Rhizobium sp. N324: one gene and its partner. The protein of the gene in region 1 binds, or shares a complex with, the protein of each later gene. Links are inferred from orthologs where the notes say so. Each region holds a gene or a part of one and is shown in the gene's direction. Other genes may lie near its edges.

Region 1 (8,206 bases):
GCCAAGGGCGCTCGGATCGGCCGTGTAGGCCTTGGCGCGCACCTCTCCACGGAGACCTTGCGCGCCGCCGATCGTCGCCATCAGAACGGGGTTTTCAAGCTTTGTCATGGGTTCCTTCATGTGAAGCCGAAAGACAGGTTTCTCATAAACGAAGTGCGATCAATTGGAAACGAAAACGGGCGGCATGTCGCCATGCCGCCCGTCCGATCAGGGAATTGTCCCGATTATTCCGCGGCGTCGGCAGCAGCGGCGGCGTCAGCGATCTTCTGAGCCTTTTCAGCGGCGCGTTCCTGAGCGCGCTTGCCCGGCTTTGCCTTGACCGGGTTGTTCTTGGCTTCGCGCTTGGCAACGCCGGCTTCATTGAGGAAGCGCAGAACGCGGTCGGTCGGCTGGGCGCCGTTTTCGATCCAGTGCTTGATGCGCTCGGCGTTCAGCTGAACGCGCTTCTCGTCGTCCTTGGCGAGCATCGGGTTCCAGGAGCCGAGGTTTTCCAGGAAGCGGCCGTCACGCGGGCTGCGCGCATCGGCGAGAACGACGTGGTAATACGGGCGCTTCTTGGAGCCACCGCGGGCGAGACGAATTTTCAGTGCCATGTTCTTTACTCCTTAGGCTTTTCTTTGATCGCCTGATCAGTGATCAGGCGGGTTATCGGGCTGTGGCGCTCTGTTCAGCGTGATCCGCAGCGATCTGCTCATGATGCCGGATGACTTCCTTGATGACGAAGTTCAGGAACTTCTCGGCGAAATCCGGGTCCAGATTGGCGGCTTTCGCCAACTGGCGAAGGCGTTCGATCTGGTATTCCTCGCGCGCCGGATCGGCCGGCGGCAGATTGTATTTGGCCTTCAGCACGCCGACCTCTTTGGTGCACCGGAAGCGTTCGGCCAGCATGTGCACGAGCGCGGCGTCGATATTGTCGATCGACTGACGATAGCTCGCGAGCTGGGCTTTGACGTTCGGATCAATCATGGGGCAAGCGATCCTTTCACTTCTTCTTCGGCAAGCCGGGCAATCCCGGGAAACCACCGCCGAGACCCGGCAGCTTGGCGCCGCCGAGGCCAGGCAAACCACCCGGCAGGCCGCCGAGACCGGGCATACCCCCACCCGGCTTTCCAAGCCCCGCCGCTTCCGCCTGCTTCTGCAAGGCCTCGAGCTGCCGGGGATCGATATTGGAGAGATCGGGCATGCCGCCTAGGCCGCCGCCAAGCCCCATCTTGCCGGCAAGGCCGCCCATCATCTGCTTCATCATGCCGCCTTTGCCCTTGCCGCCCATCATCTTCATCATGTCGGCCATCTGGCGGTGCATCTTCAGAAGCTTATTGATGGCGGCGGCATCGGTGCCGGAACCGGCGGCGATGCGCTTCTTGCGCGAATGCTTGAGCAGGTCGGGGTTGGCGCGCTCGGCCCTGGTCATCGACTGGATGATGGCGATCTGACGGCCGAAAAGCTTGTCGTCGAGGCCGGCTGCGGCCATCTTGTCCTTCATCCCGGCCATGCCGGGCATCATCCCCATGATGCCGCCCATGCCGCCCATCTTCTGCATCTGGCGCAGCTGATCGGCGAGGTCGTCGAGATCGAATTTGCCCTTGGCCATCTTGGCGGCCATGGCGGCCGCCTTCTCGGCGTCGATATTCTCGGCCGCGCGCTCGACGAGCGAGACGATGTCGCCCATGCCGAGGATGCGGTCGGCGATACGGCGGGGATGAAACTCCTCCAGCTCGCTCATCTTCTCGCCGACGCCGATCAGCTTGATCGGCTTGCCGGTGACGGCGCGCATCGAAAGGGCGGCACCGCCGCGGCCGTCGCCGTCCATGCGGGTCAGCACCAGGCCGGTGATGCCGACACGGTCGTCGAAGTTGCGGGCGAGGTTGACGGCGTCCTGACCGGTGAGCGAGTCGGCGACCAGCAGGATTTCATGCGGGTTCGAGCGCTTCTTGATGTCGGCCATCTCGACCATCAAGGGCTCGTCGATATGCGTGCGGCCGGCAGTGTCGAGGATGACGACGTCATGGCCGCCGAGTCTCGCCGCCTGCACGGCGCGGGCGGCGATATCGGTCGGCGACTGGCCTGAAATAATGGGCAGTGTGTCTATGCTGGCCTGGGCGCCGAGCTGGCGAAGCTGCTCCTGGGCTGCCGGACGACGCGTGTCGAGCGACGCCATCAGCACCTTCTTCTTATCGCGCGTCGACAGGCGATGGGCGATTTTGGCTGTCGTCGTCGTCTTGCCCGAGCCCTGCAGGCCGACCATCATGACGACGACGGGGGCGGCCGCATGCAGGTCGATGCCGACGCCTTCGCCGCCCAGCATTTCGATCAGTTCGTCATGGACGATCTTGACGACCATCTGACCGGGTTTGATCGACTTCAGGATCTCGGCGCCGACGGCCTTTTCCCGCACGCGGTCGGTGAAGGAACGCACGACGTCGAGCGCGACGTCGGCCTCCAGCAGCGCACGGCGAACCTCGCGCAGCGCTGCGGAAACATCGGCTTCCGAAAGCGCGCCACGGCCTGTCAGTCCATTCAGAATGGATCCAAGACGGTCCTGGAGGTTTTCAAACATGGGCTCTTCCTTGATACGTTTCGGGCGGGTTCGATATGCCCGGAAACGTCGTGCTTTTCCTTGACGAAAACAAGACGCAAAGCCAAAAAGCACCCGAGGGCGCATCGCGCTGTCGGGTGTTGACCTCCGGGATCTCAGGTCCCGGTCGGCGGCTCGGAGTCATGCGGCTCGTCGCGGATTGGGCGCGATAAACAGGAAAGCGGCGCGAAAGTCAAGCGAATGCGGACTAAAGGCCGCATAGCGGGGGTTGCGCAAACCTGCGCGGTCGGGCACGGCCGGCTAAATTTCCCGCGAACAGTCCAAACGCCATAGAGGCCAGTTGCAAAATATTGCGCTTATGATTCTACTTTCTACTTAAGTGCATCGTGTAAAATGATTCGTGAATATCCTTGATGCCGGATGATCCGGCGGAGATACGAATGATCAATCCTGATATTGAAAGCTGGGCACTGGCACGGGCCCATCATATTGTTCTGAACGAAGGCCTTAGTCTTGCAAAAGCAGCACAGGATCTGGATCGCAAACGGTCCCGTTCGCTGGTCTACGAGCTGAGAAAAGTCATTACCGCCGCCATCGTCGAAGCGCATGCGGCGTCTTTTGCTTCCGACGGTGTTGAGCGGTAAAACCGGACGGCCTCCAAAGGGCGGCCGGCGGCTATAGCTGCGCGGCACTCACCCACTGGTAATTCCTTCGCATTTCCGCCATATACAGCGGAAACACGGACGGAAGATATCATGAGCGCAACGGTCGAATTCGCGAGGATGAACGGGCTTGGCAACAAGATCCTGGTCGTCGATATGCGCGGCCGGCCGGATAAGGTGACGCCAGCTGCGGCGGTGGCACTTAATGCCGATCCTGCGACCGAGTTCGACCAGATCATGGCGATCCATGATCCGAAGGCCGACGGCACCGATGCCTTCATCGATATCCTGAATTCCGACGGCTCGAAGGCGCAGGCCTGCGGCAACGGCACGCGTTGTGTCGTGCAGGCGCTGGCCGCCGAGACCGGCCGCAAGGCCTTCACCTTCCAGACGGTCGCCGGCATTCTCAACGCCGTCGAACACGAGGACGGGACGATCTCCGTCGATATGGGCCGGCCGGTGTTCGATTGGCAGAAGATCCCGCTGGCGGAAGAATTCCACGACACCAGCCGCATCGAACTGCAGATCGGCCCGATCGACAATCCGGTGCTGCATTCGCCGTCTGTCATGTCGATGGGCAATCCGCATGCGATCTTCTGGGTGGACCGGGACGTGATGTCCTATGATCTCGCCCGCTTCGGGCCGCTGCTCGAAAACCATCCGATGTTTCCCGAGCGCGCCAATATCACGCTGGCGCAGGTGACCTCGCCGGCATCGATGACGACGCGGACCTGGGAGCGCGGCGCCGGACTGACGCTCGCCTGCGGCTCGGCCGCCTGTTCTGCCGCAGTCAGCGCCGCGCGCACCGGGCGCACCGGCCGCAAGGTGACGATCAATGTGGCAAGCGCCAAGCCGCCGGCTGTGCTTTCGATCGAATGGCGCGAGCGCGACGATCACGTCATCATGACCGGCCCGGCCGAATGGGAATGGTCGGGCAGGCTCGATCCCTCGACGGGTTCGTGGTCGCGCGACGGTACCCGAGAGGTGGGGGCGCAGTGAGCGGCATCGAAGTCATTACCTTCGGCTGCCGCCTCAACACATATGAATCCGAAGTGATGAAGGCGCAGGCTGAGAAGGCCGGGCTCAACAATGCCATTCTGGTCAATACCTGTGCCGTGACCGGCGAGGCCGTTCGCCAGGCTCGCCAAGCGATCCGCCGGGTCCGGCGCGACAACCCGCATGCCCGCATTATCGTCACCGGCTGTGCCGCGCAGACTGAGAAAGAGACCTTCGCCGAAATGGCGGAGGTCGATGCCGTGCTCGGCAACGAGGAGAAGCTTTCGAGCGCCTCCTATCGCGGCCTGCCGGATTTCGGCGTTTCGGCTCAGGAGAAGCTCCGCGTCAACGATATCATGAGCGTCAAGGCGACGGCGCCGCAGATGGTGAGGCACATCGACGGCCATGTGCGCGCCTTCATCCAGGTGCAGAACGGCTGCGACCACCGCTGTACCTTCTGCATCATTCCCTATGGCCGCGGCAATTCCCGCTCCGTGCCGATGGGGGCGGTCGTCGACCAGGCCCGCAAGCTCGCCGACAGCGGCTATCGCGAGATCGTGCTGACCGGGGTCGATGCCACCAGCTATGGCGGCGATCTGCCGGGGGCGCCGACGCTCGGGCTGCTGGCGAAGACGCTTTTGAAGCAGCTCCCCGATATCCGCCGCCTTAGGCTTTCCTCGATCGACAGCATCGAGGCCGATGTGCATCTGATGGATCTCATTGCCGACGAGCCGCGCTTCATGCCGCATCTGCATCTGTCGCTGCAGCATGGCGACGACATGATCCTGAAGCGGATGAAGCGCCGGCATTCACGCGCCGATGCACTGCGTTTCATCGAGGAGGCGCGCCGTCTGCGTCCCGAGATGAGCTTCGGCGCCGATATCATCGCCGGTTTCCCGACGGAGACGGAAGAGATGTTCGGCAATGCGGTGCAACTGGCCGAAGAGGCCGACATCGCGCATCTGCACGTCTTTCCCTACAGCCCGCGTCCCGGCACGCCGGCTGCCCGCATGCCGCAGCTCGACCGGTCGCTGGTCAAGGAGCGCGCCGCCAGGCTGCGCGCCGCTGGACATAGGCTGCATCTATCCCATCTCGATCGCATGATCGGAACCCGGCAATGGCTGCTTGTCGAAAACAATGGCCTGGCGCATACGGAAAACTTCACGCTGGTGGCAGCACCCGGCCTTCGTCCCGGCGAACTTGTGCCGGCCACGATCACCGGCCACAATGGCAAGCACCTCGACATGCAATTGACGGCCGCGGCGGCCTGACTTTTCACGGAATCCCCATGGCGCTCAGTTTCATCAAAAAGGTCTTCACCTTCGGCAAGCCGGCTGAAGAGTCCGTGCCCGAGGCGGTCGACAAGGAGCTGGAGCGGCGTTCGCGCGCCGAAGATCTGCCGGTCGCCGATGATCCGGTGCTGCCCGAGGAAATGGATACGGCCGGCGGGCCGGCGGCGGATATCGGCGAGGGTGAGATAGAGGAGCCAGTCGAGGCTGAAACGGACGTGTTGCTGCCGGCCGATCAGCTCGGCGATATGGGTGTCGTGCCGTTGTCGCTGCTGGAGGCCGAAGAGGAAGCGAAGGAAGATACCCCCCCTACCCTGCCGGGCGTCCCCCCCACAGGTGGGGGGACTGAACAGTTGGATGCCGCTCGCCAATCAATAGATGCGGAGAGTGCTCCTGCAGATGTGGAGAGTGAACCCGTCGCTGCGGATGATGCAGTCAATGCGGCGGAAGACATCGCCGCGAGTTTCCCCCCACCTGTGGGGGGGATGCCCGGCAGGGTAGGGGGGGAAGCCGCCGATCGCGAGCTTTCCGCCGAAACGCCCCTGCCGTCATCGGAGATGGAGCCGGCGCCAGCCGTTGAGCCCATCCTCCCCAAAGGCTTCGCCACCGGCCCGGCAATCGTCGAACCGCAGCCCATCACCCCGCAGCCGAAACTCAGCTGGTTCCAGCGGCTGCGCAACGGTCTGGCGCGCACCTCCTCGCAGCTGACCGGCCAGATCACCGCGCTCTTCACCAAGCGCAAGCTCGACGACGAGACGCTGCAGGATCTCGAAGACCTGTTGATCCAGGCCGATCTCGGCGTCGAGACCGCGCTGCGCGTCACCGATACGCTGGCGTCCGAGCGCTATGGCAAGGATGTCACCGGCGAGGATGTCAGCCGGATCATGGCGTCCGAAATCGCCAAGGTCCTGAAGCCGGTCGCCAAGCCGCTGCAGCTCGATCTCTCGCACAAGCCACATGTCATCCTCGTCGTCGGCGTCAACGGTACCGGCAAGACGACGACGATCGGCAAGCTGGCGGCGAAGCTATCCGGTGCCGGGTTGAAGGTGATGCTGGCGGCCGGCGATACGTTCCGCGCGGCAGCGATCGAGCAGCTGAAGATCTGGGCCGAGCGGACGAACTCGGAATTCGTCGGCACCAAGCTTGGCGCCGATGCCGCCGGCCTTGCCTATGACGCCTTCGAACAGGCCAAGGCGAAAAAATGCGACGTGCTGATCGTCGATACCGCCGGCCGCCTGCAGAACAAGGCCGAGCTGATGGCCGAGCTCGAGAAGATTGTGCGCGTGCTCGGCAAGCTCGATCCCGATGCGCCGCACACCGTGCTGCAGACGCTCGACGCGACGACGGGACAGAATGCGCTAAGCCAAGTCGAGATCTTCCGCAACGTCGCCGGCGTCAACGGGCTGATCATGACCAAGCTCGACGGCACGGCACGCGGCGGCATCCTCGTCGCTATCTCCGCCAAGCACAAGCTGCCGGTCTATTTCATCGGGATCGGCGAGGGCGTCGACGATCTGGAGCCATTCGAAGCCGAGGATTTCGCCCATGCCATTGCCGGACTTCCGCAATGATGCCACAGATATGCCGCCGAGAGCCTGCAAGGCACGGCCGGCAACCAGATTGTCAGGAATAGCAGGTTTGACGAACGCATGAGCACCGAAAGCGATATCACCCCGACCCCGGCCGACCGGCATCATCCGCTGCTGAAGCTGGCGCTGGAACTCGGGCCGCTGCTGATCTTCTTCTTTGCCAACCTGCGTGCTGAGTGGCTGGCGGGAAAGTTTCCGGCCCTGGTTGCGCTCGGAGGGCCGCTTTTCATTGCTACTGCGCTCTTTATGACAGCGACGATCGTCTCGCTTGTCGTTTCGAAGATTGTGCTTGGGCACTTACCGGTGATGCCTTTCGTCTCCGGTCTGGTGGTGGTTATCGTCGGCGCGCTGGCAATCTACCTGCAGAACGAAACCTTCATCAAGATGAAGCCCACGATCATCAACGGGCTCTTTGGCGTTGTGTTGCTCGGGGGACTTGTCTTTGGGAAATCGCTGCTCGGCTACGTGTTCAACACCGCCTTCGAACTCGATGCTGAGGGCTGGCGTAAGCTTACCATTCGCTGGGGCATTTTCTTTCTATTCTGCGCGGTCCTTAACGAGGTCGTCTGGCGTGGTTTTAACTGGTACTATCAGCCTGATATGAAAGCAGCAGACAATGCTTGGGTGGTCTTCAAGGTGTGGGGCAATATTCCGATCACCCTCATTTTCACCATGTCACAGATGCCGCTCATTCTGAAGCATAGCATCAATGTGGAAACGGATGGCGAAAAGTGAGCGCTACAGAGGCCGAATATCGTGTCGGACACCAAAGTTTCTGGTTCGTCGCCTGCCTAGCAGTGCTGGTCGCCCAGATCGTTGCCGAATATATGATGGGCCGCGTGCCGATCTGCGCCTGCGGTTATGTCAAGCTATGGGAGGGCGGGGTCAACACCAGCGGCAATTCGCAGCATCTGTCGGACTGGTACACGCCGTCGCATATCATCCACGGCTTCCTGTTCTACGGGCTCGGCCATCTCGTCCTGCGCCGCAAGCCGCTGGCGGCAAAGCTGCTGCTGGCGCTCGTCATCGAATCCGGCTGGGAGCTGCTGGAAAATTCACCGCTGATCATCGACCGCTACCGCACGGCGACGATCGCACTCGACTATTACGGCGACAGCATCCTGAATTCGGCAA
Region 2 (8,305 bases), 150 kb from region 1 along the record:
CAAATCAGCTTAGTCTCCGCGCGATTTGAGAAAGTGCCCCAACACGCATGACGAGAGCATCCACCAGGCGACACCGCATGATCCTGCCGGCTATCGCGGCCGGTATCGGTGCGGCGGTGATTGCCGTGTCGGCAGATCCCTTCATCGTCCGGGCGCAGGATGCCGCACCTGAAGCGGCACAATCGGCGCCGCCGGCAGCCGAGCCGCCCCCACCTGATCCGGCCGCCGAACTGGCCGCCAAACGGGATAAGACCCGTGCCGAACTCGAAACCCTGTCGAAAACCATCAGTCTTTCCAGCGACAAAGTGAGCGCGCTGCAGCAGAGCATCGCCGATCTGGAAAAAAACACGCAAAGCATCCGTCAGGCGCTGATCGAGTCCGCCGCCCGCCGCAAGGGGCTCGACAAGCAGATCCTCGAAAGCGAGAAGAAGCTTGCCGATCTCGGCGTCAAGGAGGATGGCATCCGCCGGTCCCTGCACGAGCGCCGCGGCCTGCTGGCAGAAGTGCTGGCAGCGCTGCAGCGCATGGGCCGCAACCCGCCGCCGGCTTTGCTCGTCACCCCTGACGACGCGCTCGCCTCGGTGCGCAGCGCCATCCTGCTCGGCGCCGTGGTGCCCGGCATCCGCAAGGAGACCGACAAGCTTGCCGGCGACCTGGCAAGCCTCGCCGCCTTGCAGGCCGCAAGCGCTGCCGAAAAGGCCGGCCTGACCGCGACGATGACGGATAGTATCGAGGAAGAGCGGCGCATGGACCTGCTGCTTGCCGAAAACGACAAGCTCAGCCGCAGCAACGCCGCCGAACTCGAGGCCGAGAGAAAACGCTCGGAGGAACTGGCAGGCAAGGCGACCAGCCTTGAAGGTCTCGTCGCCTCGATGGAATCCGAGATCGCTTCGGTGCGCGATGCCGCCGCCGCCGCCCGTCAGGCGGAGGAGAACCGCAAGCTGATGACGGACGAGCAGCGCGCCCAGGCCAAGGCCTTGGCCGACAGTGGTGTGCCCGATAAAAACCGCATTGCGCCCGCATATCCCTTCGGAGAATTGAAGGCGAAATTGGAGGTGCCCGTTGCCGGCGATATCCTGCGCCAGTTCGGCGATGCCGACGGCACCGGCCACGAGGCGATGGGAATGACGGTCGCCACCAATCCGGAGACGGTGGTGACGGCGCCTGCCGATGGCCTGGTGGTTTTCGCCGGCGCTTTCCGCAGTTACGGCCAGATGATCATCCTGGACACCGGCGATGGTTACCACTTGGTTCTCTCGGGAATGGACACGATCAATACCCGTCAGGGAAAATTCGTTTTCTCCGGCGAGCCGCTCGCCGTGATGGGCGCGAAAAGAGTGGCAAGCGCAACTGCATTGGCGCTGGAAACGGACCGGCCAACGCTTTACATTGAATTTCGAAAGGACGGTAAACCGGTCGATTCCCGACCGTGGTGGACCGCCAAAGACACTGGAAAGGCACGCAATGATTCGTAGGGCTTCTCTTGTTCTGGTCGGCGCATTGATGGGTGCGACCGCCATGAGCGTCATTTACTCGGCGGGCGTGCCGGCAGAAGCGGCCGGATCCTCCACCTACAAGGAACTCTCGGTGTTCGGCGACGTCTTCGAGCGTGTGCGCGCCCAATATGTGACGCCGCCGGCCGAAGACAAGCTGATCGAAAACGCCATCAACGGCATGCTCTCTTCGCTGGATCCGCATTCGAGCTACATGAATGCGAAGGACGCCGAGGACATGCGCACCCAGACCAAGGGTGAATTCGGTGGCCTCGGCATCGAAGTCACCATGGAAGACGAACTCGTCAAGGTCATCACCCCGATCGACGATACGCCCGCCGCCAAGGCCGGTGTTCTCGCCGGCGATTACATCTCCGAGATCGACGGCCAGTCCGTGCGTGGCCTGAAGCTCGAGGACGCCGTCGAGAAGATGCGCGGCGCCGTCAACACGCCGATCAAGCTGACGCTGATCCGCAAGGGCGCCGACAAGCCGATCGAGCTGACGATCGTCCGTGACGTCGTCGCCGTCCAGGCCGTCAAGTCGCGTGTCGAGGACGATGTCGGTTATCTCCGCATCATCTCCTTCACCGAGAAGACCTATCCCGACATGGAAAAGGCGATCAAGAAGATCAAGGACACCGTTCCGGCCGACAAGCTGAAGGGTTATGTCCTCGACCTGCGCCTCAATCCGGGCGGTCTGCTCGACCAGGCGATCAACGTCTCCGATGCGCTGCTGCAGCGCGGCGAAGTCGTGTCGACCCGCGGCCGCAATCCCGATGAAACCCGCCGCTTCAATGCCGGCCCGGGCGACCTGACGGATGGCAAGCCGGTGATCGTGCTGATCAACGGTGGCTCGGCCTCCGCATCGGAAATCGTCGCCGGCGCTCTTCAGGATCTGCGCCGCGCCACCGTTCTCGGCACGCGCTCCTTCGGTAAGGGCTCCGTCCAGACGATCATCCCGCTCGGCGAAAACGGCGCGCTGCGCCTGACCACGGCGCTCTACTACACGCCGTCGGGCCGCTCGATCCAGGGCACCGGCATCACCCCCGACATCAAGGTCGAGGAGCCGCTGCCGGAGGAACTGCAGGGCAAGATGGTAACCGAAGGCGAATCCAGCCTGCGCGGCCACATCAAGGGCCAGAGCGAGACCGACGAAGGTTCGGGCTCCGTAGCCTATGTGCCGCCGGATCCGAAGGACGACGTGCAGTTGAACTACGCGCTCGATCTGCTGCGCGGCAAGAAGACCGACCCGTCCTTCCCGCCGAACCCCGACAAAGCCGTCGTCGCCAAGTAATGATCACCTCAAGGCCGGGCACCTCGTCCGGCCTTGACCCTTTCTGCTGTTTCCCGGTTTTGGAGCGGGTAAAAAATTGGGAACGGACCTGCATGCGCCTTTGGGCCGCAACCGCAAAACCGGCAGCCGGCGCCCGGGTGTTCTGCGCCTCGGTCGTATCGCAGCCAGTCTTTGTCTTTTCGCCATAGGCGGCTTTTCCCTCTATACGGCGTTTCGCGGCGATGGGCTTGAGCGCCCCAAGCCATCGGCCACCGAACAGGCCGCAACGCCATCCTCCAATACCCCTCAGCCACCGGCGAGCGCCAACCAGGCGGCGGACGGCATGCCGCGCGCCGAACCGCGCTCGGGCGCCAACGTCGAACAGATGGTCACCGGCGACGGCTCCGTCGTCACCAAATACAGCCCCCGCCCGCGCGACGGCGGCGGGCCGGTGCTGGTCGATGCCATGCAGATCGGCCAGGATCCGCGCATGGCGGCCCAGCCGAATGAAGCGCTGCTCGAGGAAACGCCTTTCGGCAGGTTGCCGATCGTCGGCCCCGACGGCCGGCGGCCGATGGATCAATATGCCCGCCCCGCATCCGGCGCGCGCGGCGTCCGCATCGCCATCGTGGTCAGCGGCCTCGGGCTCAGCCAGACGGGGACGCAGCGCGCCATCGCCGAATTGCCCGAAGAAATCACCTTCGCCTTTGCCGCAAGCGGCAACAGCCTGCAGCGCTGGATGCAGGAGGCCCGCCGCGGCGGCCATGAGATTCTGCTGCAAGTGCCGCTCGAACCGTTTGATTATCCGGCGAACGATCCGGGTCCGGAAACTCTGCTGACCTCGAAGCCGGTCGCCCGCAACATCGAGAACCTGCACAAGGCGATGGGCGAAATCACCAATTATACCGGCATCATGAACTATCTCGGTGGCCGTTTCCTCTCCGATTCCACCGCCATGGAGCCGGTGATGCGCGATATCGGCAAGCGCGGCCTGCTGTTCCTCGACGACGGCACCTCGGCGCAGTCGAAGACGGCGGTGGTCGCCAAGGGCACCGAGCTGCCCTACGCCTTCGCCGACCTGCAACTCGACGGCCAACTCGATATCAATGCCGTTCTGAAGAAGCTCGACGAACTCGAGCGCATCGCCCGCAAGAACGGCCAGGCGATCGGTGTCGCCTCGGCTTTCGATGAGAGCGTCGACGCCATCGCCAAATGGAGCGAGGAGGCTGCGATGCGCGGCATCGAGATCGTCGGCGTCGCCGCCCTGACCAGCGACCCCCAGAATCCGTGAAAAGCAATCCCTGAGACCATTCCTGAACGGAGAAGAAGATGAGCCGGGCGACCGTAAAAGCCGAGGACCTGCCCTACCGCCCCTGCGTCGGCGTGATGATCCTGAACCGCGATGGCCTGGTTTGGGCCGGGCGGCGCATTCCCGACGGCAATTCGGAGTATGACGGCTCGCCGCAGCTCTGGCAGATGCCGCAGGGCGGCATCGACAAGGGCGAGGATCCCTTGGACGCCGCCTATCGCGAGCTCTACGAGGAGACCGGCATCAAGACGGTGACCCTGCTTGCCGAAGCGGCAGACTGGATCAACTATGATCTGCCGCCGGCGCTGATCGGCATCGGATTGAAAGGAAAATTCCGCGGCCAGACGCAGCGCTGGTTCGCTTTCCGCTTCGATGGCGACGACAGCGAGATCGCCATCAACCCGCCGCCCGGCGGCCACGAGCCGGAATTCGATTGCTGGGAATGGAAGCCGATGCAGGAACTGCCGGGACTGATCGTCCCTTTCAAGCGCAGCGTCTACGACCAAGTGGTGGCCGAGTTCCAGCATCTGGCGGCGTTGCGGGAAGACTGATCGAGACGGATTCGTTTGATAATACAGATATGGAATACCGGCCGCCTGAGCGGCCGGTATTCGTTCGAATGTTATTCGGCTTCGTTGGCGGAATCGGCGTTGAGCTGGCCGTATTTGCTCTCGCCGATTTTCCCGAGCAGATCGAGCTGCGTTTCGAGGAAGTCGATATGGCCTTCCTCATCCATCAGCAGCTCTTCGAAGAGTTTCATGGAAACGTAATCGCCGGCTTCGTAACAGATATCGCGCGATTTCTTGTAGGCCGCGCGGGCGTCGTATTCGCCGGCAAGATCGGCCTCGAGCACTTCCTTGACGTTCTGGCCGATGCGCAGAGGCGCAAGGGTCTGCAGATTGGGGTGGCCTTCAAGGAAAATGATGCGTGCAACAAGCCGGTCGGCATGGTGCATCTCTTCGATCGATTCGGCGCGTTCCTTCTTGGCGAGCTTGGTGTAGCCCCAGTCCTCAAGAAGACGATAATGTACCCAATATTGATTGACTGCCCCGAGCTCGAGGAACAACGCCTCGTTAAGCCGCTCGATGACTTTTTTGTCGCCTTTCAATGTCCGCTCTCCTGTTTTCCTCATGGAATTGTTTCAAGCGTGACATGAAATCAAATATTTCGGTCTCCGTCGAGTGGCGACGGGCGTGATATTCCTCGGTCGTCTGGATGATGATGTCGACGACGTTGGGGAAGCAGCCGCAGCAGCGGCCGCGTTTTTCCATGGCGTGGTAGACCTTCGCCGGCACGATAAGCTGCCAACAGTCTTCATCGAGAAGGTTGGTGATAACCTCCCGGATTTCCTTGTCGGTTATATAGTTGCAGCTGCAGACAAGCACGTCTTCATTTCCAAACATGACACTGACTATCGTGTTTTCTGCTAAAGAAGATGGTGGCTGTCAAGAAAAAATTCGAGCACCGCTTCATGGGATGCGGCGTCCAAATGACAAGCCGATGCATATCGTCCGGGATTATCCAGTGCTTCCAGGATGATGACGCCATAAGGCAACTGAAGGCGGGCCGCGGGATCCCGACGGGTGCGGCGCATTTTAATGGAAGTTGCGTCCGCGCGGCATCACCTCGGCAGTTTCCGCTATGCCGGAATTGCGGCCTGTGGCCGCCATTCGTTTTTCCAGCTCCGCTCTCTCCTGTGCATGTGCAAGCTTTTTCTGCCGCTGATCGACACCTGGGCTCAGCACTTCGTCTGCCCGCTCGCAGACGCCGAAACGCCGGGCCTCGCGCTGCAGGATGCCGAGCGCCGGCGTCATGTCCTCGATTTGCTCGACGACGGTATGGATCACGCCGCTCTGGCTTTGCAGCCTGCCGCGGATTTTCACCAACCGGGCGCCCATCACAACCGAGCGGTATGTGTCGAAGATTTTCGGCCAGACGATCGCATTGGCGACGCCGGTCTCATCCTCGAGCGTCATGAAGATCACGCCTTTGGCCGATCCCGGCCGTTGGCGCACCGGCACCAGGCCCGCAATCGTCACCCTTCTGCCGTTGGCGACTTTCAACAGATCGACATTGCGCGTCACATCGGCATGCCGCAATTCCTCGCGCAGGAAGGAGACCGGATGCGCCTTCAGCGACAGCGAGAGATAACGATAGTCCTCGATGACCTGCTCTCCCGGCAGCATGTCCGGCAGCTTCGTTGCCGGCTCAGCCTGGAGATCGACATGACGGACCTGCTCGAAAAGCGGCAGCTCCTCGGCTGCGCTCTTCACATCCAAGGCCCGCACCGCCCAGAGCGCGTCGCGTCGCGATAGCTTGAGGGATTGGAAGGCATCGGCATCCGCCAGCCGCTCGATGACGGATTTCTGCAGGCCGGACCGCAGCCAGAGGTCCCGAACGGAACCGTAGCCTCTGCCTCGATGTTTGACGAGCAGCTCCATCTCCTTATCCGAGATGCCCTTGATCTGCCGAAAGCCGAGCCGCACCGCATGCCGGGCCTTGATGATCCCGCGCATCTCACGGTGATGGAAATCGACAGCATTCGGATCGAAAGCAGCCTCTTCCAGACCGCAATCCCAATCGGATTCATTGATGTCGACCGGCAGGATCCTTACCCCATGCTCGCGTGCATCCCGTACCAGCTGCGCCGGCGCATAGAACCCCATCGGCTGGGAATTCAGCATCGCCGCGCAGAAGACGTCGGGATAATAGGCCTTGAGCCAAGAGGAGGCATAGACGAGCAGCGCAAAGGAGGCGGCATGGCTTTCAGGGAAGCCATATTCACCGAAGCCTTTGATCTGGTTGAAACATTGCTGCGCGAATTCCCGAGCATAACCCTTTGAGGCCATTCCCTCGATGAACCTCGTCTCGAAATTGCCGATCGTGCCGGTTCGCTTGAATGTCGCCATCGCCCTGCGAAGCTTGTCGGCTTCCGCAGGCGCAAAGCCTGCAGCGGTAATGGCGATCTGCATCGCCTGTTCCTGAAACAGCGGCACGCCGAGGGTTCTTTCCAGAACCGTTTTCAGCTCCTCGCTTGGATATTCGATCGGGATATTCCTGGCCCGCTGCTCCCGGCGCTTCAGATAGGGATGCACCATATCGCCCTGGATGGGGCCCGGCCGGACGATCGCCACCTCGATGACGAGGTCGTAGAACAGCTTCGGCTTCAGGCGCGGCAGCATGCTCATCTGCGCCCGGCTCTCGATCTGGAAGACGCCAAGCGTATCGGCCCGGCCCATCATCTCGTAAACCGGCCTGCCTTCGTCCCCATGTTCCCTGTTGCCGAGATCGGCGAGCGTCTTCTTCACGCCGTAATGCAGTTCAAGCAGCGAAAAACCCTTCCGCAGGCAGGTCAGCATGCCGAGCGCCAGCACATCCACCTTGAGGATCTTGACGTTGTCGAGATCGTCCTTGTCCCATTCGATCATGTAGCGGTCCGGCATGGCCGTCTTCATGATCGGCACCACCTCGTCGAGCCGGTCCCGCGTTATGACGAAGCCGCCGACATGCTGGGTGAGGTGGCGCGGGAAGCCGAGAAGCGCGGAGGCATATTTCAGCACGTTCCTGGTGACCGGATCCTTGATGTCGAGGCCGGCCGCCTTGGCATCGCGCTCGGAAAGATTGTCCTCCGACCAGCCCCAGACGAGACTGCTGATCGCCGACTGGACATCTTCCGACAGTCCGAAGGCCTTGGCGACCTCGCGGCCGGCCGAGCGGGTACGGTAGGTCGTTACCCCCGCCGTCAGCCCGGCATGTTCTCTCTTATAGGTTCTGTAGATGAACTGGATGACCTCTTCGCGCCGATCATGCTCGAAATCGACATCGATATCCGGCGGTTCGTCGCGGTCCATCGAAATGAAACGGTCGAACAGCAGCGTGCTCTTTTGAGGATCGACTTCCGTAATTTCGAGACAATAGCAGATGACCGAATTTGCCGCCGATCCGCGCCCCTGGCACAAGACCTTGAGGTCATAACGGGCGTGCTGGATGATCCTGTAAACCGTCAGGAAATAGGAGGCGTAGTTCTTATCGCCGATGAGTTTCAGTTCATAATCGATCTGCTGCGCCACTTTGGACGGCACACCCTCGGGATAGCGCCTTGCGGCTCCCGCCCTCGTCAGCCTATCGAGCGTCTCCTGCGGCGTTTCGCCGGGATCGTTTTCAGGCGGATAATTATGCTCCAATTCCTTCAGCGAAAAGGTCAGCTTATCGAAGAAAGCCTGGCTATTT

Evidence for each region.
Region 2: the proteins of dapF (region 1) and AMK05_RS22025 are in contact, whole or in part, in a solved structure (PDB 5YGU), measured with the Escherichia coli proteins. The link is inferred for Rhizobium sp. N324 from one-to-one orthologs.

What each region holds. Positions count from the first base shown.
Region 1 is NZ_CP013630.1:4,424,575-4,432,780, reverse strand. The notes cover bases 2,376-5,244. They hold dapF (diaminopimelate epimerase), read left to right. Parts: upstream 2,376-3,291; coding sequence 3,292-4,197; downstream 4,198-5,244. Other genes in these bases: mtaB (tRNA (N(6)-L-threonylcarbamoyladenosine(37)-C(2))-methylthiotransferase MtaB), read left to right, coding at 4,194-5,244; AMK05_RS21345 (hypothetical protein), read left to right, coding at 2,977-3,180; ffh (signal recognition particle protein), read right to left, coding at 2,376-2,557. Also shown: ribosome maturation factor RimM, read right to left, coding at 1-108; rpsP (30S ribosomal protein S16), read right to left, coding at 225-593; AMK05_RS21355 (chorismate mutase), read right to left, coding at 646-966; more of ffh, read right to left, coding at 983-2,375; more of mtaB, read left to right, coding at 5,245-5,465; signal recognition particle-docking protein FtsY, read left to right, coding at 5,483-7,054; AMK05_RS21325 (septation protein A), read left to right, coding at 7,133-7,807; AMK05_RS21320 (DUF2585 domain-containing protein), read left to right, coding at 7,804-8,206. UniProt on the Escherichia coli protein: Involved in the succinylase branch of the L-lysine biosynthesis and in the biosynthesis of the pentapeptide incorporated in the peptidoglycan moiety. Catalyzes the stereoinversion of LL-2,6-diaminopimelate (L,L-DAP) to meso-diaminopimelate (meso-DAP).
Region 2 is NZ_CP013630.1:4,576,379-4,584,683, forward strand. What follows is about bases 2,893-5,860. They hold AMK05_RS22025 (RNA pyrophosphohydrolase), read left to right. Parts: upstream 2,893-4,095; coding sequence 4,096-4,626; downstream 4,627-5,860. Other genes in these bases: AMK05_RS22020 (divergent polysaccharide deacetylase family protein), read left to right, coding at 2,893-4,057; bfr (bacterioferritin), read right to left, coding at 4,698-5,183; AMK05_RS22040 (error-prone DNA polymerase), read right to left, coding at 5,671-5,860. In the rest of the region: AMK05_RS22010 (murein hydrolase activator EnvC family protein), read left to right, coding at 78-1,475; AMK05_RS22015 (S41 family peptidase), read left to right, coding at 1,465-2,787; more of AMK05_RS22020, read left to right, coding at 2,864-2,892; more of AMK05_RS22040, read right to left, coding at 5,861-8,305. UniProt on the Escherichia coli protein: Master regulator of 5'-end-dependent mRNA decay.